3 regions of the Mesorhizobium sp. B2-5-13 genome follow, and region 2 is predicted to be linked to each of the others. Evidence: riboswitches for the same ligand, from Rfam matches in the RefSeq annotation. Region 2 holds a riboswitch; each other region holds the start of a gene.

Region 1 (7,875 bases), on a different contig from region 2:
AGGCGATCGTCGCGCGCTTTGCCGTGAAGCCGACGTCGTCGATCCTGACGCCGCGCAAATCGATCGACAAGGACGGCAACGACGTGGAGGTGATGACCAAGGGTCGCCACGACCCTTGCGTCGGCATCCGCGCCGTGCCGATCGGCGAGGCCATGGTTGCCTGCGCCATCGCCGACCACTATCTGCGGCACCGAGGACAGACAGGAAGGGGATAGGGACTAGGGGACTAAGCTTGGCTGCCACGCCGAAACGGCCAAATTTTCCTTTTCCCTACTCCCGCACTACCCTATTCCCCTACTCCCTGCGAGTGAAACGAGCGCTTTATGCCTTACGACCAGAAGAAAATCGTCGAAGCAATTCGGGCCTTCGAACGCGGCGAGATCGTCGTCGTCATGGACGATGACGGGCGTGAGAACGAGGGCGACCTGATCGTCGCCGCCGTCCACTGCACGCCGGAGAAGATGGCCTTCATCGTGCGCAACACGTCGGGCATCGTCTGTACGCCGATGCCGCGCGAGGAGGCCAAGCGGCTGAACCTCGCGCCGATGGTGGCCGACAATGATTCGGCCCACACGACCGCCTTCACCGTCAGCGTCGACTTCAAGCATGGCACCACGACAGGCATTTCAGCCGACGACCGCACGCTGACCGTTCGCAATCTTGCCAACGGCAATGTCGGCGCCTCCGATTTCGTCCGCCCCGGCCACATCTTTCCGCTCATCGCGCGCGAAGGCGGCGTGTTGATGCGCTCGGGTCACACCGAGGCCGCGGTCGACCTCTGCAAGCTCGCCGGCCTGCCGCCGATCGGCGTGATCTCGGAACTGGTCAATGATGACGGCACCGTCAAGCGCGGCCCGCAGGTCGCGGCCTTCGCCGAGGAGCACGGTCTCAAGCAGGTATCGGTCGCCGACCTCATCGCTTACCGGCAGCGCAAGGAAACGCTGGTCGAGCGCGTCGCCTGTTCCGACATCGAGACGCTGGGTGGCAAGGCGCAGGTCTTCACCTACACGCTGCCCTGGGACACGATGCATCACGTCGCCATCGTCTTCGGCGATATCCGCGACGGCGAGGACGTCCCGGTGCGACTGCATTCGGAGGACGTCGTAACCGATGTGTTCGGCACCAGCCACCGCCTCGACGGCATCATGAAGGCGATGGGCGAGCGCAAGCGCGGTGTCATCGTCTATCTGCGCGAGGGCTCGGTCGGCGTTGCCCACCAGGAGCGCAACCGGCCGGCGCCGGGCGATCGCGAGGACCATGAAGAGGCGCGCCGGCGCGAGAGCGAATGGCGCGAGATCGGCCTTGGTGCGCAGATCCTGAAGGATCTCGGCATTTCCTCCATCAACCTGATCGCCTCGCGCGAACGCCATTATGTCGGTCTCGAAGGGTTTGGCATCCACATCGCCAAGACCGAGATTATCTGAGCTCAAGAAATCCTGGCTGTCACTCGGCCGGGATTGCCGCCTCGCATCCTTTCAACTCGCATTCATGGGTGGCGAGGCTGCGCTGGCCGAGCAGCACCGTGACCAGTGCGATAACGCCTGATGCCACCGAAACCCAGAACCCGTTCTGGGCGCCGAACGCATCCACCACGGCGCCGGCAGCGAACGAACCGAGCGCCATGCCGATGCCGATGCCGGTGGTCACCCAGGTGATGCCTTCGGTCAGCATCGTCTCAGGCACATGCCGTTCGATCAGGCCGAAGGCGGTGATGAAGGTCGGGGAGATCGCCACGCCGCTGATGAAGACAGTCAGCGCGAGCACGGGCACGGTGCTGGCGGTAAGCGGCAGCAGTGTGCCGAGCGCAACCAACGCGACCGCGATGGCGAGCTGGCGCTGCAGCGGTGCTTTCAGGTTGAGCGCGCCGATGATGATGCCGAGCACGAAGGAGCCCAGCGCATAGACGCCGATGACGAGACTTGCGGCGCCTGGCTGGCCGAGTTCCTTGGTGATCGCCACTGTGCTCACCTCCGTCGTCGCGAAAGTCGCGCCGATGAAGATCATGGCGAAGGTGATGATTTGAACCGGCCCCAGGCGGATAGCCGAGCCGGTTGAGCCATGGTCCACCGGTCGCACTTGCGGTTCGGTCGAACGCTGCAGGATGAAGGCTATCGAGCCCAGGGCCAGGAACAGCGTGCTGACGAGCACGCCCGCTTCCGGGAATAGCGCGGCGCTCAGACCAACCGACAGCGATGCGCCGGCGATGTAGACCAGTTCGTCGGCCGCCGACTCGAAGGCGAAGGCGGTGTTCATCTCGGGCCGGCCCCGGAAAATCTCGGTCCAGCGCGCGCGTATCATGGCCGGCATGCTTGGCATCGCCGCGGCCAGCAATGCCGACACGAATAGCGTCCATATCGGCCAGTCCTGATTGGCCGATGCGATCAGGGCCGTGAATGCGAGCACGGAGATGATGGTGGTGGGGACGACAACCCGCGTCTGGCCGAGGCGGTCGACCAACCTCGATATTTGCGGCGCCAGGAAAGCATTGGCCAAGGCGAATGTCGCCGAAACCGCACCCGCCAGCCAGTATTCGCCACGCGTCTGCGACAGCATCGCCACGATGCCGATCGGCGCCATGGCGATCGGCAGGCGCGCCATGAAGCCGGCGGCGGCAAAGCCCCTGGCGCCAGGAGCGCAAAAGATTTCCGAGTAGGGGTTTTGCATGATCCTGTTCCTCGACAAGGGGCGATTCGACAATTACATACGAGACGTATAAGTGTCAAATAGACCATACGTCGCGTATGTCAATTGGCATACGGAGCGTATGTAGATAAGGCCAGAGCATGCACCGACCCCGCAAGGAGATGATCGCCGAGACGCGTGCCAAGCTGATCGCCGCGGCGCGCCAAGCCTTTGGCACCATCGGTTATGCCGAAGCGTCGATGGACGATTTCACCGCATCGGCCGGACTGACGCGCGGCGCCCTCTATCATCACTTCGGCGATAAGAAGGGACTGCTGCAGGCGGTTATCGCGCAAATCGATGCGGAAATGGCCGCGCGGGTGAATGAGGTCGCGTCGAGGGCGCCGACCCGCTGGCAGCATTTCGTCGACGAATGCACGACCTACATCGAAATGGCGCTGGAGCCGGAAATCCAGCGCATCATGTTCCGGGACGGTCCGGCCGTGCTGGGCGATCCGGCACAGTGGTCGAATGCCAATGCCTGCGTCGGTTCAATGACCGATCATCTGACCGCGCTGCAAGAGGAGGGGGTGGTCGTGCCGGGCCTCGATCCCGAGACCGCGGCGCGGCTGATCAACGGAGCGAGCAGTCAGGCCGCGCAGCGGATCGCCAATTCGAACGATCCCGAAGCGACGTCGAGGAAGGTGGTGGCAGCGTTCAAGCAATTGCTCGAAGGCCTGCTCGAGAAGCCGGAAGCGCGGCCAAACTGACCGCAATCGGGCTCCGCCACCGCTCGCAATTGACAATAGACGGTTTGGGCGCATCCTCCACAGCCACCTCTGGGGGATTCGGGGCATGTGGGATTTCGATATCGGCAGGTCGGTGTCCATCATGATGCGGACCTGGCCTTTCATCGTCTTTCGCATGATCGTCTATTTCGGCATCACGCTGGCCTATATCATGGCCACCGGCGCGGGCGCCTCCGTCGGCTATGGCGTCGGCCATATCTCCACCGATCCCGATGGGCCGTTGTCCTTTGCCATGTGGGGCGGGATTGTTGGCTTCGGCCTCGTCTCGATCGCCGTCTACTGGATCCGCGAATACATCCTCTACGTCGTCAAGGCAGGCCATATCGCCGTCATGGTGCATCTGATCGACGGCCATGACATACCCGACGGCCAGAACCAGATCGCCTACGCGAAAGAGGTTGTGACCGAGCGTTTTGCCGAAGCGAACATCCTTTTCGTTGTCGACCAGCTGGTCAAGGGCGCCATCCGCGCGATCACCGGCCTGCTGGGCGGAATTGCGGCTTTCCTGCCCATTCCGGGCCTGAGCGGCCTGGTCTCGTTCCTCAACACGGTGATCCGCCTGTCGCTGACCTATGTCGACGAGATCATTCTCGGCTACAACATCCGCATCAATTCGTCCTCACCCTTCGAGACCGCACGGCAAGGCGTCGTGCTCTACGCCCAGAACGGCAAGATCATGGTCAAGAACGCAGTCTGGCTGGCGTTGATCATGTGGGGGGTCTCCTTCGTCATCTTCCTGCTGATGCTGGCTCCGGCGGCCGCCATTCTTTACGTCATGCCCGGACAGCTCGCCGGCTGGGCCTTCGTTCTGGCCATTGTCTTTGCCTGGGCCTTCAAGGCGGCGTTCATCGAACCTTTCGCCATCGCGTCCCTGATGCAGGTCTATTTCAAGACCATCGAGGGCCAGGTGCCCGATGCCGCCTGGGACGCACGGCTGGCCGATGCCTCGTCAAAGTTCCGGGAACTCAAGCGCAAGGCGCTCTCCACCTTCGATGGTTCGCGCTGGGGCACGGCCGGCGCGACGCGCTGATCGGCAGGGTTTGCCGGCGCAGCGACGACGGTGTTGAGGCGGGCCACCGTAGATTTGAGCGAGGCTTCACCCTGGCCACAAAAAGTCTCGCTCATGATCAATTCGGGCAGCGGCAGCCGTCGGCCCCAGCCGTGCGTTTCGAGGTCCGGTTTCGGCGCAAACTCCGAGACACGGCCGACGCAGAGATAGGCGATCGGCGTCACGTGGTCGGGGATAGACAGCAGGCTTTTCAGCGCTTGCGCCTCGATGATGCTGACCCAGCCGACGCCAACACCCTCGGCGCGTGCCGCCAGCCAGAAATTCTGTACCGCGCAGACCGTACTGTAGAGATCCATTTCCGGATTGTGCCAACGTCCCAGCGGCGAGCCTTTCGAGCGCTCGTGGTCGCAGGTGATACAGATGTTGAGCGCGCTTTCGCAAATGCCTTCGAGCTTGAGCTTGCGGTAGAGCGCCCGCCGGTCCGCCTCGATTGCCGGCAGTTCCTGTTCGCGCGCGGCAAGGAACAGGTCGCGCACCTTCGCCCGTCGCGCGGCATCGCGAATGACGATGAAATTCCAAGGCTGCATGAAGCCGACCGATGGCGCGTGATGGGCGGCAAGCAGCAGCCGCGCCAGCACCTCGTCGTCGATCGCTTCCGATGTAAAATGGCTGCGGACGTCGCGTCGCGTGAACATGGCGCGGTAAACCGCGTCGCGCGCGATCTGATCAAATCCATTGGCCGTTGGAGCGGTCATAGCTTCCGGCATCGCTTGTCCCCTTGCGATTGCAGCAGTTCAATTCTCAGAGCGTACTTTGTGCGTCCAGGAGGGCGCACGTCGTTCTGATGCCATCCGCCTGACCATGCGGATGACGATGCCTGCCAGGCCGGTCTTCTGGCTCGGGATCAACCCGCGTCCGGTGCCTTCCCGTCATCGACAGTGGCACTTACCGGCGCGGTCCCCCTCACAGCGTTGGGCACGCCACGGTATCAAACCGTGTTCCCGATTCTCCCGCCAGAGCATTTGCAGCCAAGTGGAATCACTTGGCGTCGCAGAATGCGGCTAAAACAAACAGACCGGCGGGCACCAGGCAGTGGCGGCGACCTTACGCCGAAGCGCCGGCGAGGCCAATGCCCGCAGCGACATGAATGGACGCAGCCGTGATTTTCCCCAGCGATCAAGCCGCAACGCATGGCCATCACGGCGCCGGGGCACTAGATAGGGGACATGGTCACTCGTCTCTACACGCACCCGATCTTCCTCGAACACATCACCCCGCCAGGTCACCCCGAGCGGCCCGACCGCTTGCGCGCCATCGAGCGCGTGCTCGACGACGAAGCTTTTGCCGCGCTTGATCGCGCCGAGGCACCGCAAGGCGACGAGGCGACCATCCTCTATGCGCATCCCGCCGATTTCGTCGCGCGCGTGCGCGCCGCCATTCCCGCTGAAGGCCTCGCCCGCATCGACGCCGACACCAGCGCCAGCCCGAAGAGCTGGCAGGCGGTGATCACCGCGATCGGCGCCGCCAATGCCGCGGTCGACGACGTCTTTGCGGGCCGCGCCGACAATGTCTTCGTCGCCGCCCGGCCGCCTGGCCATCATGCTGAAAAGAACACGGCCATGGGCTTCTGCTTCTTCAACACTGCGGCTATCGCTGCCCGCTATGCGCAGAAGAAGCATGGCGCGGAGCGTGTCGCCGTCGTCGATTGGGACGTGCACCACGGCAACGGCACGCAGGATATTTTCTGGGACGATCCCTCGGTGCTATATTGCTCGACGCACCAGATGCCGCTCTATCCCGGCACCGGCGCGAAGAACGAGACCGGCGCCGGCAACATCGTCAACGCGCCGCTGGCGCCGCAGACCGGCAGCGAGGTGTTTCGCGATGCTTTCCTGTCGCGTGTGCTGCCGGCACTCGACAATTTCGCGCCCGACCTGATCATCATTTCGGCCGGCTTCGACGCGCACCATCGCGACCCGCTGGCGGAGATCAATCTTACCGAGGACGATTTCGACTGGGCGACCGGCCAACTGATGCAGCGCGCCGCACGCCATAGCGGCAACCGGCTCGTCAGCGTGCTCGAGGGCGGCTACGATCTGCAGGGATTGGCATTTTCGGTCGGCGCCCATGTCGGGCGACTGATGAAAGGATGAATGATGACTGGTGAGATCAACGAAGACGTCAAGGCGATGAGCTTCGAGCAGGCACTCGACGCGCTGGAGAAGATCGTCGATGATCTGGAGCGTGGCGACGTGCCGCTCGACCAGTCGATCCGGATCTACGAACGCGGCGAGGCGCTGAAGGTGCATTGCGACCGGTTACTGAAGGCCGCCGAGGACAAGGTCGAGAAGATCAGGCTGTCGCGCGACGGCAAGCCGGTTGGAACCGAGCCGCTCGACGCGGACTGAGGTCCGGAGCAGGCTTACCGACTTTTGAACACGATCATGATTGAGGATACAACTCGTCCCGATTGAAACGGACAAGAGGAGATACGGAAGCGATGTGCAGAAACATCAAGACCCTGTTCAATTTTGATCCGCCGGCAACCAATGACGAAGTCCGCGACGCGGCACTCCAGTTTGTCCGCAAGCTCAGCGGAACGACGCGACCGTCGAAACAGAACCAGCATGCGTTCGATCATGCGGTCGAAGCCATCGCGGCATCCGCACGCGAATTGCTTGATTCCCTCGAAACCCACCAGCATCCGCGCAATCGCGAAGAGGTGGCAGCCAAACTGAGAGCAAAGGCGGCGATCCGGTTCGCCTGACATGTCCAAAGCGGCCACCGAGCGCTGACCAGGAGAGTTCATGAGCTTCTTCCCGGGGAAAGACCCTGAGGCCGGCGATGCCTTCGCCAGCGACCAGATCGAACTGATGGTCATCCCCAACGCCAAGGATATTGGCGGCTTCGAGGTGCGCCGCGCCTTGCCGACCGCCAAGAGAAGGCTGGTCGGGCCGTTCATTTTCTTCGATCGCATGGGCCCCGCGATCATGCGCACCGGCCAGGCGCTCGATGTCCGTCCCCACCCGCATATCGGCCTGTCGACCGTGACCTATCTGTTCGATGGCAAGATCAGGCATCGCGATTCGCTCGGCACCGAAATGGTGATCGAGCCCGGCGACGTGAACCTGATGACTGCGGGCCGCGGCATCGTCCACTCCGAGCGCACGCCGCAGGAATTGCGCGGCGCGCCGATGTCGATCTCCGGCCTGCAGACCTGGCTGGCTCTGCCGGACGGCAAGGAAGAGGTTGCACCGGTGTTCGAGAACACAGCGGCGCTGCGGCTTCCAGAGATCGATGCCGAAGGCGTCAGCGGCCGCGTTGTCATCGGTGACTTCCAAGGATTGCGGTCCCCGGTGCGGGCAGATTCCGACACGCTCTACGCCGATTTGCGGCTGGGGCCCGGTGCCAGCGTCAAAATCCCGGCCGATGCGG
Region 2 (7,875 bases):
CAGCCGCCAGCAATATTACCTGCACAATTTCCTGGCCGAGCAGCCCGACCTCAACTTCCATAGCCGCCAAGTCCAGGACGCGCTGCTCGACGTCACCCGCTTCTGGCTGGAGCGCGGCGTCGACGGCTTCCGTCTCGATACCATCAATTTCTACTTCCACAGCCAGGGGCTGGAAAACAACCCGCCGCTGCCGCCGGAAGAGCGCAACGACCAGACCGCGCCGGCGGTCAACCCCTACAACTACCAGGATCATATCTACGACAAGAGCCGGCCGGAGAACCTCGCTTTCCTCGAGCGCTTCAGGGCGCTGCTCGACGAGTATCCGGCGACCGCCGCGGTCGGCGAAGTCGGCGATTCGCAGCGCGGACTGGACGTGGTCGCCGCTTATACTGCCGGCGGCAAGCGCGTGCATATGTGCTATTCCTTCGACTTCCTGGCGCCGGAAAAGATCAGCGCCGCCAAAGTGCGCTCGGTGCTGGAAACCTTTGGCAGGGTCGCCAGCGACGGCTGGTCGTGCTGGGCGTTTTCCAACCATGACGTGATGCGCCCGGCCTCGCGCTGGGCCGCCGACGAAGCCGACCCGTCCGCCTATCTCAAGGTCATCTCGGCATTGCTGATGTCGCTGCGCGGCTCGGTCTGCATCTACCAGGGCGAAGAACTCGGGCTCGGCGAGGCCGACCTGCGCTTCGAGGACCTGCAGGACCCCTACGGCATCCGCTTCTGGCCGGAATTCAAGGGCCGCGACGGCTGCCGCACGCCCATGGTGTGGGATGGCGGCGCCAGGAATGGCGGCTTCTCCCCGGCAAAACCCTGGCTGCCGGTGCCGGCCAAGCATCTGTCACAGGCGGTCAACGTGCAGCAAGGCGACGAGACCTCCCTGCTTGAGCATTACCGGCGCTTTCTCGCCTTCCGCCGCGCCCATCCGGCGCTGGCAAAGGGCGACATCACCTTCATCGAAAGCGAGGGCGACACCGTCGCCTTCACCCGCCGGGCGGGCAATGAGGAGGTCGTCTGCGTTTTCAATCTGGGCGCCAGGCCGGCGAAGGTTGACCTCGGCAACCGAACCCTGCAACCTTTGCCGGGACACGGGTTTTCCGGGCAGGCGAGCACCGGTTCGGTCGAACTCGGCGGTTACGACGCCTGGTTCGGACGCGTAGGCTGAAACATCCGAGGAATCACTGGAGGAAATCAATGGCCGATGTCAATTTGAGACAAGTGAAGAAGTCCTACGGCAATCTCAACATTCTCCACGGCATCGACCTCGACATCAAATCGGGCGAATTCATCGTCTTCGTCGGCCCGTCGGGCTGCGGCAAGTCCACCTTGCTGCGCTCGATCGCCGGGCTTGAGGAAATCACCTCGGGTGAACTCAGGATCGACGGTCAGGTGGTCAACGACGTGCCGCCGTCGAAGCGCGGCATCGCCATGGTGTTCCAGTCCTACGCGCTCTATCCGCACATGACCGTCTACGACAACATGGCCTTCTCGATGAAGATCGGCAAGGAAAGCAAGGCCGAGATTGACAAGCGGGTACGGCAGGCGGCCGAGATCCTGCAGTTGACCAAATATCTCGATCGCCTGCCCAAGGCGATGTCGGGCGGCCAGCGCCAGCGTGTCGCCATCGGCCGAGCCATCGTGCGCAATCCGAAAGTGTTCCTGTTCGACGAACCGCTGTCGAACCTTGACGCGGCGCTGCGCGTCGCCACGCGCATCGAGATCGCCAAGCTCAAGGAATCGATGCCCAACACGACTATGATCTATGTCACGCACGACCAGGTCGAGGCGATGACGCTGGCCGACCGCATCGTCGTGCTGAAGGATGGCCACATCGAGCAGGTCGGCACGCCGATGGAGCTCTACAAGAACCCCGGCAACCTCTTCGTCGCCCAGTTCATCGGCTCACCGGCCATGAATATCCTGCCGGCGACGGTCGACAAGACGGGCAATCCGTCCATCGTCAGTCATGTCGGCGGACGCAAGGCGACGGTACCGATCGCGACGCCTGCTTCGGCAAAGGGAGCGGCGGTCAGCTTCGGCGTGCGGCCGGAAGATCTCGCGATCGCCAGTGGTAGCGATTATCTGTTCGAGGGGACGGTCGATTATCTCGAGCAGCTCGGTGAGGTTCAGCTGGTCTATATCGACATCGGCCGTGCCGACCTGCCGCTGGTGACCAAGTTGCCGGGCAATGTCGAGGTCAAGCGCGGCTCGACGCTGCGGCTGACCGCCAATGCCGGAGATCTTCATATCTTCGATGCGGATGGACGGTCGTTCGCCCTGCAGGAAGCGGAAGCAAAAGCCGCCTGAGACCACAAGCTGTCTCGACAACGCAAAAAGAGAGCGGCGGGCAAGCCCGCCGCTCTCTTTTGTATATTACCACGGCTGGTTAGTTGTTGCCGAAGAGGTTGCGGTCTGCGCCCTGAGGGGCGGACTTCTGTACGTCGCCCGACGAATTGAGCAGCTTGTAGACGGGCGATTCGCTCTTGCGGATCGAGCCCGTATGCGAGGTGTCGACGTTGACGGTCGCCAGCTTGTTGATGTCGGTGTCGCCAACGTTGTCGTTGCCGGCATAGGCGCTGCCAGCGGCAATCAGAAGAGCGACGGCGGTAAGAACAATCTTTTTCATTTTGGTGCTCCGATTTTTTCGAATTCAAGGGGCGGGCTGAGCGCGCCGTCCTTGCTTGAAGAGATGTTAGTTGTTGCCGAACAGGTTGCGATCGGCGCCGTGCTGGACGGGCTCCTGGCTGGCAGGAGCCGACTTGTCGACCGACGCGGTGTACGAGTTGTCCACCGCGGCGGCAGGCTGGTTGGCACCGTTGGAGCCATAGTTGTCGCTGGCAAAAGCGCTGCCGGAAATGGCCAGAACGGCGGCGGCGGCAATAAGGATCTTGTTCATTTTAGACACTCCTGAATTTCTTGAATTCTACCGGATCGGCGGGCAAGCCCGCCGTCCGTGGGGACAGGCCGTTAGCGGCCGAAGAGGTTGCGATCGCTGCCCTGAGCAGGCGTTTGAGCACCCGGCTCCGACGTCTTGGTGGAGGTGGAAGCGGTGTACGAGCTGTCCACCGCGGCAGCAGGCTGGTTGGCGCCGTTCGAACCGTAATTGTCGCTACCAGCGAAGGCGCTGCCGGAAACAGCCAGAAGGGCGGCGGCAGTGAGAATGATCTTTTTCATTTTTTGGTACTCCAGTATTTTTCCGTCCATCTAGCGGCGTGTCTTGGGATTAAATCGCGTCGTTCGGACAGCCCCGATGTGGGAGAGCACCCTTGCCGTTTCCAATCACGAAGTTGTTCAGCGTGGACCATGACTCCACCACTTGAAATTGTACCAGCGCTTTCCGCATATCTTATTTTCTCTTGTGATATCAGCTGGTTACCTTGAAACAGCATCCTGATCACCAACTGTGTCGGAGGCTCGGCGTTCACAGCGTCTTGCACGCACCGTCAACAGAAACGAACCGTTCAGTTCGATTTTAGACTCCTCTAATAGTCACTTTTTGAAACTGTTAACCTATTTGCTGCCGGCAAAGGGGTCGAAGACGGTGCCGGCGCGGCTTGGCGACAGAAGGCGATTCCAACGGCTACAAGCCTGTCATGACGATCCAGCATGCGTGTCGCGCCGCATGGATGCGATGTCGCTTTCGTGCCGATGTCGCAAAGCCTGTCGTGATTAGATCAGGCATCTCAGGTGCCGCTGCGTGACGACGGAGCGGAGAATTGGGAAGCCGGTCAGATTCCGGCGCTGCCCCCGCAACGGTGGTGGAGTTCAAGTCGCAACGGGAGACCACTGGGCTAAAGCCTGGGAAGGTGTCGCGATGGTCCGCAAGGACAACTCCAGAGCCCGGAAACCAGCCCGAGATCGCTAGAACTCGACTGATCGCGGTGGGCGGTCAAGAGGCGGATGGTGTTTGTCCGGCTTTTCGCCGATCTGCGCCCAGTCCTTCCTCAATCACCACCAGTTCAGTCCTTGAAACTGAGGACAGGACATGGACGCGCGCAACGACATGCTGAGGCTCTTGAGCAGCCGCAGACAAGGCTTTTCGCTGGAACAGCCTTTTTACACCGACCCGGACTACTTCAAGCTGGACATGGAGTTGATCTGGTATCGCGACTGGCTGTTCATCGGCCATGATTGCGAATTGCCCAAGCCGGGCAGCTTCATCACCGTGCAGATCGGCGATTATCCGGTCGTGCTGGTGCGCGATCAGCAGGGCAAGATCAACGCCTTCCACAATTCCTGCCGCCATCGCGGCAGCCGCGTCTGCAATTCCGACAAGGGCACGGCCGCCAAGCTGGTCTGTCCCTATCACCAATGGACCTACGAGCTCGACGGCCGGCTGCTGTTCGCCCGCCAGATGGCCGATGGGTTCGACAAGAGCCAGTTCGGGCTGAAGCCGGTCGCCTGCGAAAGCGTCGCCGGCTATGTCTTCATCTGCCTGGCCAAGGAGCCAGCCGACTTCGCGCCGATGCGGGCGATGATCGAGCCCTACCTTTTGCCGCACCGGCTGCGTGAGGCAAAAGTCGCCTTCGAAAGCACCATCATCGAGAAGGGCAACTGGAAGCTGGTCTGGGAAAACAATCGCGAATGCTATCATTGCGCCGGCAATCATCCCGAACTCTGCAAGACCTTCCCGGAAGCACCGACGGTGACCGGCGTGCAAGGCGCCGACAGCGATCCGGAGATGCTGGCGCACTGGGCGAAATGCGAAGCGGCCGGCCTGCCGAGCAAGTTCCGCATCGATCCGGCCGGCCAGTATCGCGCGACCCGCGCGCCGCTGCTGCGCGATGCCGTCAGCTACACGATGACGGGAAAGCGCGCGGTCGAGAGGAATCTTTCCGACAGCGTTTCAACCAACCGCATCGGTTCGTTGCTGCTTTACCACTATCCGACGACCTGGAACCACATCCTGGGCGACCACGCCGTCACCTTCCGGGTGCTGCCGATCAGCGCCACGGAAACGGCGGTGACGACTAAATGGCTGGTGCATAAGGATGCGGTCGAGGGCGTCGATTACGATCTCGCAGAACTCACCCATGTCTGGACCGAGACCAACGACCAGGATCGCCGCATCGTCGAGGAAAACGCCTTCGGCATCCTGTCGCCGGCCTACGAGCCAGGCCCTTATTCGGAGCTGCATGAGGGCGGCGTGATCCAGTTCGTCGAGTGGTACGCGTCCTTCATCGGGCCACGGCTTGCCGAAGGCGCCCGGCCGGCCCTGCGCAGCGTTGCCTAGGCATATCGCTAAAGACGGCGGTTTTGGGCATGCGCAGAACAAAAGGGACAAGAGGATGAATGCGATGACGGACCTCGGCCTCTATCGCCATCTCGACCAGATGGCGCCCTGGAACGACAGGCTGCAGGTGCTGGAAGTGACCGGCGTCACCGACGAGGCGCCCGACGTGAAGACCTTCACCTTCCGCTCCGACAACCAGACCTGGTTCCGCTACAAGCCGGGCCAGTTCGTGACGCTGGAATTGCCGACACCGGACGGGCCGCTGATGCGCACCTATACGCTGTCATCGTCACCGTCGCGGCCATTCTCGATCGCGGTGACGGTGAAGGCGCAGGTGGGCAGCATCGGCACACGCTGGATGTTCGATCACCTGGCGCCCGGCTCGCACGTCAAGGCCTATGGACCGGGCGGCGACTTTTCACTGCACAGCCATCCAGCGGCGAAATATCTGTTCATCTCGGCCGGTTCCGGCGTGACGCCGATGATGTCGATGCTGCGCTGGCTGAACGACTGCGCGCCATGGACCGATGTCGGCTTCGTCAACTGCGCGCGGCGCCCGGAAGAGATCATCTTCCGCAAGGAGCTGGAGCTGCTCGGCGGCCACATGCCGGGCCTGTCGCTCGGCTTCATGATCGAGGAACGGTCGAGCCGCGAGGGCTGGTATGGCCATATGGGCCGCATCGACGCTATCCGGCTGCCACTGCTGGCGCCCGATTTCCGCGAACGCGAAATCTTCTGCTGCGGCCCCGATCCCTTCATGCGCGCCGTGCGCGGCATGCTCGAAGCCGCCGGCTTCGACATGGCAAAGTACCATCAGGAGAGCTTTGCCGCGCCGACCGTTGAGGAAATCCCGGCGCCATTCGCGGCGCCGGCGCAGGACGGTGTGGCTGTCCCCGTCGAAGCCGCAACGCCGATCCGCTTCGCGCTTTCGGACGTCGACGCCGACTGTGTCGCCGGCCAGACCGTGCTGCAGACGGCGCGTGCTTCGGGCGTGCGGATACCGGCGGCCTGCGAATTCGGCCTGTGCGGAACTTGCAAGGTGAAGAAAGTCTCCGGCAGCGTCGAGATGAGCCACAATGGCGGCATCCTCGATCACGAGATCGATGATGGCTTCATCCTGGCCTGCTGTTCAAAGCCACTGTCGGCACTGGAAATCGAGGCTTGATCCGCCCTATGACGGTTCGCAGCAAAGCGACGAGGACGACCAGGGATCTGGCGGCGAGCGGCGGCGGCCGAATTCAGCGGCGTCGGCGTGCTGGTGCCGTCGCCTGCGGACCGCATCGCGCTCGCCATCGCGCATGGCGGGCTCGACGCCCACACGCACAGCGATTGGCTGGTCGATTGCGCTGTAGCCATTCGCGCCGGCGATGTCGACTGGGACGTGTTCCTCGACGTTGTCGCCAGGCGTGGCCTTGCCGTGGCCGCGGCGGTGGCGCTCTCCTACCTCGCGCTCGATATTGGCGCGGCGGTGCCGGACAGGGTGCTGGCGCGCGTGCTTGACATGGCCGACCTCACCGGCCTTTCGCGCTGGTCGGCGGTGCTGCAGGCCAAGCCGCGAACCGATTTCGGCAGGCTGGCCTGGCTGTCGCGCGGCTTTGCCAAGCAGTTGCGGCTGAGACGCAAGAGCGGCCGGCTGCGGCAGGAGCCGCCCGCCAGGGCATGGCGCGGCAAAGCATGGCGCGGCGGACCGACCCGCCGCGAGCCGCCAGAGGGACCGTCGCCCCTGGTCTTCTTGCAGACCATACCTTGCCCGCCGACGGTGGGAGAGATGATGCTGGACATCACGGTCAGGATCAGCGTTCCGCCGGTCCGGCGCCGCATCGGCGCGCCTGCGGCCGGTTCCCACGTTCGCGGCCCTGATCCCCGCAAGCATCCAGGCCGATAGCGACGCGCCGTGCAATCTGTGGCGGTCAAGTGGCGTTCAACCGCCAGGTTAGAACACCCTTAACTGCTGTCTGCTAGAAACTCACCGATACTGGTTGTGCCGGTGATGAAAGCCCATTTGCATGAATGCGCCGCTCGTTGCTCAGGGCAAGCTGGCAAGCTTCAAATCCAGCAAGGCTGTATTTCGACTCGTCGGGCCGGCTGTCGCAACGTTGTTGATCACCATTTATGCGGTCGTCGTCTCGCTCTTCGTGGTGCCGAGCAATGTAGACGTGTCCTGGCTGCTGACGGTTGGCGACCGTGTCCTCAACGGCGAACGCCTTTACGTCGATATCGCCGAGGGTAATCCACCTTTTTCAACCTGGCTCTATCTGCCTTTTCTCGCCATGGAACGCCTGACCGGGCTGTCGGCGGAATTTTGGGTGAGTGTGGGCGTGGCGGCACTCGCGGCTGCTTCCGTCTGCTTTTCGGCTCGCATTCTTGCACGGACCGACGAGGTTCTGAAGCGGTGCGTCTGGATCATTCCGGCGGCGGTGTTTGTCGTGCTGTTCCTGTTTCCGCCGGATTTCGGCCAGCGCGAGCAGATTGCCGTGATCGCCTTGCTGCCGTGGCTGGCATTGCTTTCGGCACGTGATCGAACGGCGGATTTTCGTGCCGGCAGCATCGCCGAGCGGATGGTTGCCGGTGTCGGCGCCGGTATCTTCGTGATGATCAAACCACCCTACAGCGTGCTGGCTCTGGCGCTGCCGGCCCTTGTGATT
Region 3 (7,875 bases), on a different contig from region 2:
CGATGTGAACAGGTTGCGGCCGGTGGGCAAGACATCGGAGCGCCCGCGCGCGGGCGCGCCGGCCGGGCCCGCCTTGACGTGACGGCCATCCAGCGCGGCGAGCAGCGCGGCCTTCTCGGCTTCCGCGCTTTGCCGGCGCATGGGATCGGGCTCGTCGTCTGGGGCGCGACCATAGATATGCAGCCCGTCCTTGATGGCAAAATCCTTGAGATCGCAGAGCCAGGCGTCGATGCGGCGCAGCGCTTCGTCGGGCGCATCGGTTTTGGCGACGCCGGCCTCGGAGGCGAGGCCGGTCTTTTGCGCGGTTTCGACGATCAGTTTCGCCAGCCGGTCACGACGACGGCGGTCGAGGCCGTCGGCCTGGGCATATTCGTCGACCAGCCGTTCGAGCTTGTGCTGGTCCTCGTCCAGTCCGGCGCCTGTCAGCGGCGGCGGCAGATGACCAAGCGTGACCGCGGCAATGCGCCGTTTGGCCTGTGCCGCTTCGCCGGGGTTGGAGACGATGAAGGGATAGATGACGGGCAGGGAGCCGGTGACGATCTCGGGGAAGCAGGCTTGCGAAAGCGCGACGGTCTTGCCGGGCAGCCATTCCAGGGTGCCGTGGGCACCGACATGGATGAGAGCGTGGACGCCGAGCGATTCGCGCAGCCACAGGCCGAACGCGATCAAAGCGTGGCGCGGAGGCAGCGTCGGATCGTGGTAGTCGGCGCGGCGGTCCGCGGAACGGCCACGGTCAGGGGCGAGTGCGACGGTGATGTTGCCGAAATGCGCGGCGCGGAAGGCGAAGTGTTTTTTGCCTGATAGCGAAGGTCTTCGCGCCTCGCGAAGGCCTGTCTCATCATCCGCTCTGCCCCAAGCAGCCTCTACCGCAGCAATTGCCGTTGCCAGCAACTCTGTCGAAAAGGAGTGATAGTCGTCCAGCCTCAGCCCACCGTCGCCGCGCTCCAGCAAATCCAGCAATTCACGCGGCGTTTGCGGTATCGCGTCAACGGCATAGCCCTGTTCGCTCAAGTCCCGCAGCATGGCGATCACGCTGGACGGCACATCCAGTCCGACCGCATAGCCGGTGCGGCCGGGAGCACTGGGATAATCGGGAATGAGGATCGCAAGCTTGCGTTCGGCGCGCGGGGTCTGCTGCAAACGGATGAAGGCCGCTACGCGGCTAGCCACTTGCTCAACACGATCCAGTTCCGGCCGGTTGGCCAAGGCGCGGTGGCCCAGCGCCGGGTCGACATCGCTCTCGCCCTTGAAAGAGATGGCACCGGCAAGGATGCGGCCGTCGAGTTCGGGCAGCACGACATGCATGGCAAGGTCGGCGGGCGCCAGTCCGCGCTGATTGTTTTCCCACACGTCGCGGCGCGTGGTGGCGACGATGGCCTGGAAGACAGGCACGCCGGCGCGGTCGAACAGGGTTTCCACGCCGGGCTCGGCGCCAGAAGCGAAAGCGGTCGCGGTGATGATGGCGGCGGGTTTCAGCGATGCGATGGTATTTTCGACGAACGCCAGGGACACCGGATCCTTGAGACTGGAAACGAAGATCGGGACCGGTGCCAGTCCCTGGGAGTGTAAAGCCTCGGCCAGCGCATCGATCGGGGCGACATCGGCTGCAAGCAGCATCGATCGGTAGAAGAGAATCGGGATGATGGGAGTGCTGGCATTTGAAAGGTCCGGCTGTTCTGCGACCCCCAATCCAGATTGATAATAACCAGCTTTCGGCACGCTGACCGGACTGGCGACGGGCATATCTTGTCCAGCCAGGCCTGCCAGCCTGTGCACCAGGGCGCTCATATTGGCCGGGCCGCCCTCGCGGAAATAGCCGAGCAGGCCGTCGAGTTCGGCGCGCGGCAGCGTCGAGGCTTCGATCAGCCTGAGATCCTCGTCATGGCTTTCACCCGGAAGCAGCGCCAGTCTTATGTCGCGCTCGCGGGCGATTGCCGCGAGCTGGTCGCAGCCATAGCGCCACCAGTCGTAGCCGCCGAGGATGCGCACCATGATGACCTTGGCATGGCGGGCGACGCTGTCGATCCAGAGATCGACGGACATGGGATGGCGCAGGTCGCGCAGTGCGGCGAGCCGCATCGACGGCAGGCGATCGGCGTCGGCCTTCCATGCCGCCGCCAGTCCGGCGAGATCGCTGTCGGTGAAGGATAAGGCCACGATATCCGCCGGCGCCTGCCGGAGATCGACAGGCTCGGCGAGGTCGTCGAGCGAGGCGGAGGTCGTGGTGAGGATGTGCATCGCGGCCCGTGCCTGAAATCAGCCGGCGAGGATACGTTCGATCGCCGGACGGTTCAGCCCCTTGAGGCCGATGACGACGAGGCGCGAGCGGCGGTCGTCCCCGGCGGTCCAGGCCCGGTCGTAGTAATGATTGACGCGCGGGCCGACGGCCTGCAGCAGGAGCCGCATCGGCTTGCCACCGACCTCGACGAAGCCTTTCACCCGCAGCACGTTTTCCTGTTCGGCGGCGGCGGCGACGCGTTTTGCCAGTTCGTCGGGATTGGCGATCGAGGGGATGTCGACGATGAACGTGTCGAAGTCGTCATGCTCGTGGTCGAACGCGCCGTCATGATGGGATTTTCGGTTCTCGATGTCGTCCTCGACGGCGAGACCGAGCCCGAGCAGTACGGAGGGATCGACCTTGCCATAAGACGTCGGCACGATCTTCACTGCGCGGGCGGAGTGTTCGCCAATGATGGCATGGGCGCGGGCTGAGCCCTCGGCGTCCATCAGGTCGCTCTTCGACAGGATGATCAGATCGGCGCAGGCGATCTGATCCTCGAACACCTCCTCGACAGGATCATCATGGTCGAGGCTTTCATCCCCGGCGCGCTGCGCCTGCAGGGCGTCCATGTCGTTGGCGACGCGGCCTTCGGCAAGTGCGGGACCGTCGACCACGGCGATGACGCCGTCGACGGTCACCCGGCTCTTCACTGTCGGCCACTGGAAAGCCTGGACCAGCGGCTTGGGCAAAGCGAGGCCCGAGGTTTCGATCAGGATATGGTCGACCTTCGGCGTCAGCGACAGGATCTGGTCGAGCGCCGGCACGAAATCGTCGGCGACGGTGCAGCAGATGCAGCCATTGGCCAACTCGACGATGTTTTCCTCTGGGCAGGTGTCGATGCTACAGCCTTTCAGGATTTCGCCGTCGATGCCGATGTCACCAAATTCGTTGACAATGATCGCGATACGCTTGCCGCCGGCGTTTTCCAGGAGATGGCGGACCAGGGTCGTCTTGCCGGCGCCGAGGAAGCCGGTGACGACGGTGCAGGGAACGCGGGAAACGGATGCGGTCATATCAAGTCTTTCAGCATGTCGAGGGGAGGGATGCGGGCCACGAGGCCGCGCTTGAGGCTATCGGGCCGGCCCCGCCAGGGAATGAGGCCGTCGCTGGAGGTGGCGAAGAGTTTCGCGCCAGTGACGAGATCGGCGCCGCTAGTCGTGGTCAGATCGCCGAATACATAGCTCCAGCAGCCGTCACGCAGGATCGCGGCGCTCAGTCGACGTTTGCAATTGCCGAGGCATTCGACGGTGCGGATGCGGATGTTGTCGCCCGAGGCGGCTTGGCGCGTATCTTCGGCCAAAAGTTCGCCGGCCCGGGGACGGGCGTCGGAGCCGCTCTCGTCGCGACAGGAGGCGCAGACGATGACAGTGATGCCGGCCAGGGAATCATCCTCGCCGGACGAAATGTCCATTGTTTCAGCCGAAAAACTGCTGTCGCGATCCAAATCAGGCTCCTTGCCCGGAAAACCCGCCGGGCGATCGGATACTTGCATTCCAGACGGCAGGTCTCCTGGCTCGCGGGTCATCGCCTTGGGTAGCCGCCTTCCCGGGACAATCCCAGTGGCTTTCGGCCTTGGCTCTTCGCTCACAGTTGCGGGGACAGCCGCGGATTTGGGATTTTCAATCCCGCACCGCATTCCCTCTTGGCTCCTCCCTTTGCCGAGAGGAGACCGTCTGGATCCGATTTAGGCTCTTGCGGGCAGCGGTGTCAACGCGAGCTTACGACACCGCGATGTCGGACAGCGCCGGGCCCAGGTCGCCGGCAGGCGTCACTTCGATGCGTTCGAGGCCAAGCCAGCCCTGCATCTGCTTCAATTCCTCGAAGAGCTGAGCGGCGGTATCGGGCGGTGCGCCGGGCTCGGCGTAAGCAGCATGGGCACGCAGGACACTTGCCGGCCGGTCTGCCTTGAGGTCGACGCGCGCCACGATCCTGTCGCCGAGCAGGAAGGGCAGGACATAATAGCCGTATTGGCGCTTGTCGGCCGGCGTGTAGATCTCGATCCGGTAGTGAAAACTGAACAGCCGCTCTGAGCGCGAGCGCTCGAAGACAACGGGATCGAACGGCGCCAGCAGGGCGCGGGCCTCGATCTTGCGTGGCAATCGCGCGTCCCTATAGAGGTAAGCCGGCTTGTCCCAGCCCTCGACGCGGACCGGCAGCAACTCGCCGAGTTCGACCAGTTCCTCCAGCCGGCCTTTCATGTCGGCGGGGGAGAGTCGAAAATAGTCGCGCAGGTCGCCTGATGTCGCGATGCCGTGGGCGCGGGCGGAGATGCGCAGCAATTCACGATGCGCGTCCTCGGCGGCCGGTACTGGCAGGTCGAGAATCGCCTGCGGCAGCACGCGCTCCGGCACGTCGTAGAGGCGCTCGAAGCCGCGCCGGTGCGCCGTGGTGATGCGCCCGGCCCAGAACAGCCATTCGAAGGCATGCTTGGCGTGGCTCCAGCCCCACCAGCCGCCGGAGCCTTTCTGGCCCTCCAGCGCGGAAGCGGCGACCGGGCCGCGCTGGACGACCTCGCGGTAGATCTCTTCTATGTAGGCGGCGTGCTCGCGGCCCCATTTGGCCAGCCCCAGATACATTTCATCGCCTTGCTCGGCGCGCTGCATGCGCCAGCGCATCAGCGGGTAGGTCTCGACCGGCAGGAACGAGGCCTCATGCGCCCAGTATTCGAAGACCGTGCGCTTGCGGGTCACGGCGGCGTTGTCGAGCAAAGCGAGGGGATAGGGGCCAAGACGCGAATAGAGCGGCATGTAATGGGCACGAACCACCGCACTGACGGAATCGATCTGCAGCAGGCCGGTGCGGGACAGAACGCGGGCGAAGTGGCGGCGGTCGGGCGTACCGGCGGGGCGGGGATCGAGAAACCCTTGAGCGGCGAGCGCGATGCGCCGGGCGGCGGCAAGCGAGATCTTTTCCTTCATGCGGATGCGTCCCTGATGGACCTGTCTGGCGTCGTTGCGAGGCGTGATTCCAGCCCATGCTAGCAGGGTTTTGGCGGCAACCCTGTCAGGAGAGAAAAGTGGAGTAAATGGCGAAGGAAATCAAACAGGAGCGTATGGGACCAGTTTCTCCCGGATTGCCGTCCAGCTCGGTGTTTTGAACAAGGTTTGACTTGCTTCACTGGAAGTGCTGCGCTAACCCTCGCCGCGTTGCAGCATAGGCTCCTTAAAACGGTTCAGCGGTTAAACTGTCACGCTTCCGCATTAAGGTCCGGTGCTGTAATCAACGTGGATTGGCGCCAACGGAAAGCCGCTGCATGAACGCACTCCTCAGTTCGTACCTGCCCATCGTCCTGTTTATCGGCGTGGCGCTGGTGGTCGGTCTGGCGCTGCTGGCTGCGCCCTTCCTGGTAGCCTACCGCAACCCGGACCCCGAGAAGCTGTCCGCCTATGAATGCGGATTCAACTCGTTCGACGATGCCCGCATGAAATTCGACATCCGCTTCTATCTGGTGTCGATCCTGTTCATCATCTTCGACCTGGAAGTAGCCTTCCTCTTCCCCTGGGCGGTGTCCTTCTCGAAGATTGGCATGCTCGGTTTCTGGTCAATGATGGTGTTTTTGGCAGTGCTGACCATCGGCTTTGCCTATGAATGGAAAAAAGGAGCGCTGGAATGGGATTGAACGACAGTTCAGGCACCCTCGTCGCGCCGAAGCCCAAGGGTATCATTGATCCCAACACCGGCAAGCCGGTGGGGGAGGACGATCCCTTCTTCCTCGAAATCAACAACGAGCTTGCCGACAAGGGTTTTCTGGTCACCTCGACCGAGGCGCTGATCACCTGGGCGCGCAGCGGTTCGCTGATGTTCATGACCTTCGGTCTGGCGTGCTGCGCGGTCGAAATGATCCACACCTCGATGCCGCGCTACGATTCGGAGCGCTTCGGTGTCGCGCCGCGCGCGTCTCCGCGCCAGTCCGACATCATGATCGTGGCTGGCACGCTGACCAACAAGATGGCGCCGGCGCTGCGCAAGGTCTACGACCAGATGCCGGAGCCTCGCTACGTCATCTCGATGGGCTCCTGCGCCAATGGCGGCGGCTACTACCACTATTCCTATTCGGTGGTGCGTGGCTGCGACCGGGTCGTGCCGGTCGACATCTATGTGCCCGGCTGCCCGCCGAGCGCCGAAGCCCTGCTCTACGGCATTCTTCTGCTGCAGAAGAAAATCCGCCGCACCGGCACGATCGAACGGTAAATCCATGGCCGCATCCCTTACCGAACTGTCGACCTATCTCGGCGAGAAGCTGATCGGCCGCGTCAATGACGCGGTGCTCGCCTATGGCGAGCTCTCCATCAATGTCGAGCCGCGCGACCTGGTCGAAGTGATGACCTTCCTGCGCGACGATGCGCGCTGCCAGTTCATCTCGATCATCGATGTCTGCGGCGCCGACTATCCGTCGCGGGCCAAGCGCTTCGACGTCGTCTACCATCTGCTGTCGCCGAAACAGAATGTCCGCATCCGGGTCAAGGTGCAGGCCGACGAAGAGACGATGGTGCCGTCGATCACCGGCGTTTATCCAGGCGCCGACTGGTTCGAGCGCGAGACCTACGATCTCTATGGCGTGCTGTTCTCGGGCCACCCGGACCTGCGCCGCCTGCTGACCGATTACGGGTTCGAAGGCCATCCGCTGCGCAAGGATTTCCCGCTGACCGGTTTCGTCGAAGTGCGCTACGACGACGAGGCCAAGCGCGTGATCTATGAGCCTGTGGAACTGAAGCAGGAATTCCGCAATTTCGATTTTCTTTCCCCTTGGGAAGGCACCGACTATGTGCTGCCCGGGGATGAGAAGGCAAAGCAGTAAATGGCCGAAACCTCCGTCCGCAATTTCAACATCAATTTCGGCCCTCAACACCCTGCGGCGCATGGCGTTTTGAGGTTGGTCCTCGAACTCGACGGCGAAGTCGTCGATCGCGTCGATCCGCATATCGGCCTGCTGCATCGTGGTACGGAAAAGCTGATCGAGGCCAAGACCTATCTGCAGGCGGTGCCTTATCTCGACCGGCTCGACTATTGCGCCCCGATGAACCAGGAGCATGCCTTCGCGCTCGCCGCCGAGCGCCTGCTCGGCATCGAGGTGCCGAGGCGCGGCCAACTGATCCGCGTGCTCTATTGCGAAATCGGCCGCATCATGTCGCACATCCTCAATGTGACGACGCAGGCGATGGACGTCGGCGCGCTGACGCCGCCGCTGTGGGGTTTCGTCGAGCGCGAAAAGCTGATGGTGTTTTATGAGCGGGCCTCCGGCTCGCGCATGCATGCGGCCTATTTCCGTCCCGGCGGCGTCCACCAGGACCTGCCGCGCCAACTGGTCGAGGACATCGGCAAATGGATCGACCCGTTCCTGAAATCGCTCGATGACCTCGACAAGCTGCTCACCGGCAACCGCATCTTCAAGCAGCGTAATGTCGATATCGGCATCGTTTCGCTGGCCGACGCCTGGGCTTGGGGCTTTTCGGGCGTCATGGTGCGCGGCTCGGGTTCGCCTTGGGACCTGCGCAAGTCGCAGCCCTATGAATGCTATTCGGAAATGGATTTCGACATCCCGATCGGCAAGAACGGCGACTGCTTCGACCGTTATCTCCTGCGCATGGAAGAAA

Evidence for each region. A riboswitch is a leader RNA that binds a small molecule or an ion and turns the genes downstream of it on or off. The one in region 2 is predicted to bind cobalamin.
Region 1: another riboswitch for cobalamin. It lies ahead of bluB (5,6-dimethylbenzimidazole synthase); the one in region 2 lies ahead of FJ434_RS04180 (aromatic ring-hydroxylating dioxygenase subunit alpha).
Region 3: another riboswitch for cobalamin. It lies ahead of FJ434_RS12290 (DUF1636 family protein); the one in region 2 lies ahead of FJ434_RS04180 (aromatic ring-hydroxylating dioxygenase subunit alpha).

What each region holds. Positions count from the first base shown of each region.
Region 1 is NZ_VFUI01000004.1:50,472-58,346, reverse strand. It holds gene aroC (chorismate synthase) at 1-215, shown strand, start outside; gene ribB (3,4-dihydroxy-2-butanone-4-phosphate synthase) at 324-1,424, shown strand; gene FJ434_RS08740 (MFS transporter) at 1,444-2,664, opposite strand; gene FJ434_RS08735 (TetR/AcrR family transcriptional regulator) at 2,784-3,392, shown strand; gene FJ434_RS08730 (hypothetical protein) at 3,478-4,461, shown strand; partial or broken gene bluB (5,6-dimethylbenzimidazole synthase) at 4,578-5,195, opposite strand; cobalamin riboswitch at 5,306-5,488, opposite strand; gene FJ434_RS08720 (histone deacetylase family protein) at 5,667-6,593, shown strand; gene FJ434_RS08715 (exodeoxyribonuclease VII small subunit) at 6,597-6,848, shown strand; gene FJ434_RS08710 (DUF2277 domain-containing protein) at 6,941-7,207, shown strand; gene FJ434_RS08705 (pirin family protein) at 7,248-7,875, shown strand, end outside.
Region 2 is NZ_VFUI01000002.1:179,068-186,942, reverse strand. It holds gene FJ434_RS04205 (alpha-glucosidase) at 1-1,162, shown strand, start outside; gene ugpC (sn-glycerol-3-phosphate ABC transporter ATP-binding protein UgpC) at 1,192-2,304, shown strand; gene FJ434_RS04195 (DUF680 domain-containing protein) at 2,384-2,623, opposite strand; gene FJ434_RS04190 (DUF680 domain-containing protein) at 2,690-2,893, opposite strand; gene FJ434_RS04185 (DUF680 domain-containing protein) at 2,965-3,171, opposite strand; cobalamin riboswitch at 3,666-3,868, shown strand; gene FJ434_RS04180 (aromatic ring-hydroxylating dioxygenase subunit alpha) at 3,983-5,230, shown strand; gene FJ434_RS04175 (hybrid-cluster NAD(P)-dependent oxidoreductase) at 5,295-6,395, shown strand; gene FJ434_RS04170 (hypothetical protein) at 6,489-7,115, shown strand; gene FJ434_RS04165 (hypothetical protein) at 7,237-7,875, shown strand, end outside.
Region 3 is NZ_VFUI01000006.1:32,099-39,973, reverse strand. It holds gene cobN (cobaltochelatase subunit CobN) at 1-2,238, opposite strand, end outside; gene cobW (cobalamin biosynthesis protein CobW) at 2,257-3,294, opposite strand; gene FJ434_RS12290 (DUF1636 family protein) at 3,291-3,725, opposite strand; cobalamin riboswitch at 3,763-3,970, opposite strand; gene FJ434_RS12285 (winged helix-turn-helix domain-containing protein) at 4,000-5,199, opposite strand; gene FJ434_RS12280 (NADH-quinone oxidoreductase subunit A) at 5,535-5,900, shown strand; gene FJ434_RS12275 (NADH-quinone oxidoreductase subunit B) at 5,891-6,472, shown strand; gene FJ434_RS12270 (NADH-quinone oxidoreductase subunit C) at 6,477-7,079, shown strand; gene FJ434_RS12265 (NADH-quinone oxidoreductase subunit D) at 7,080-7,875, shown strand, end outside.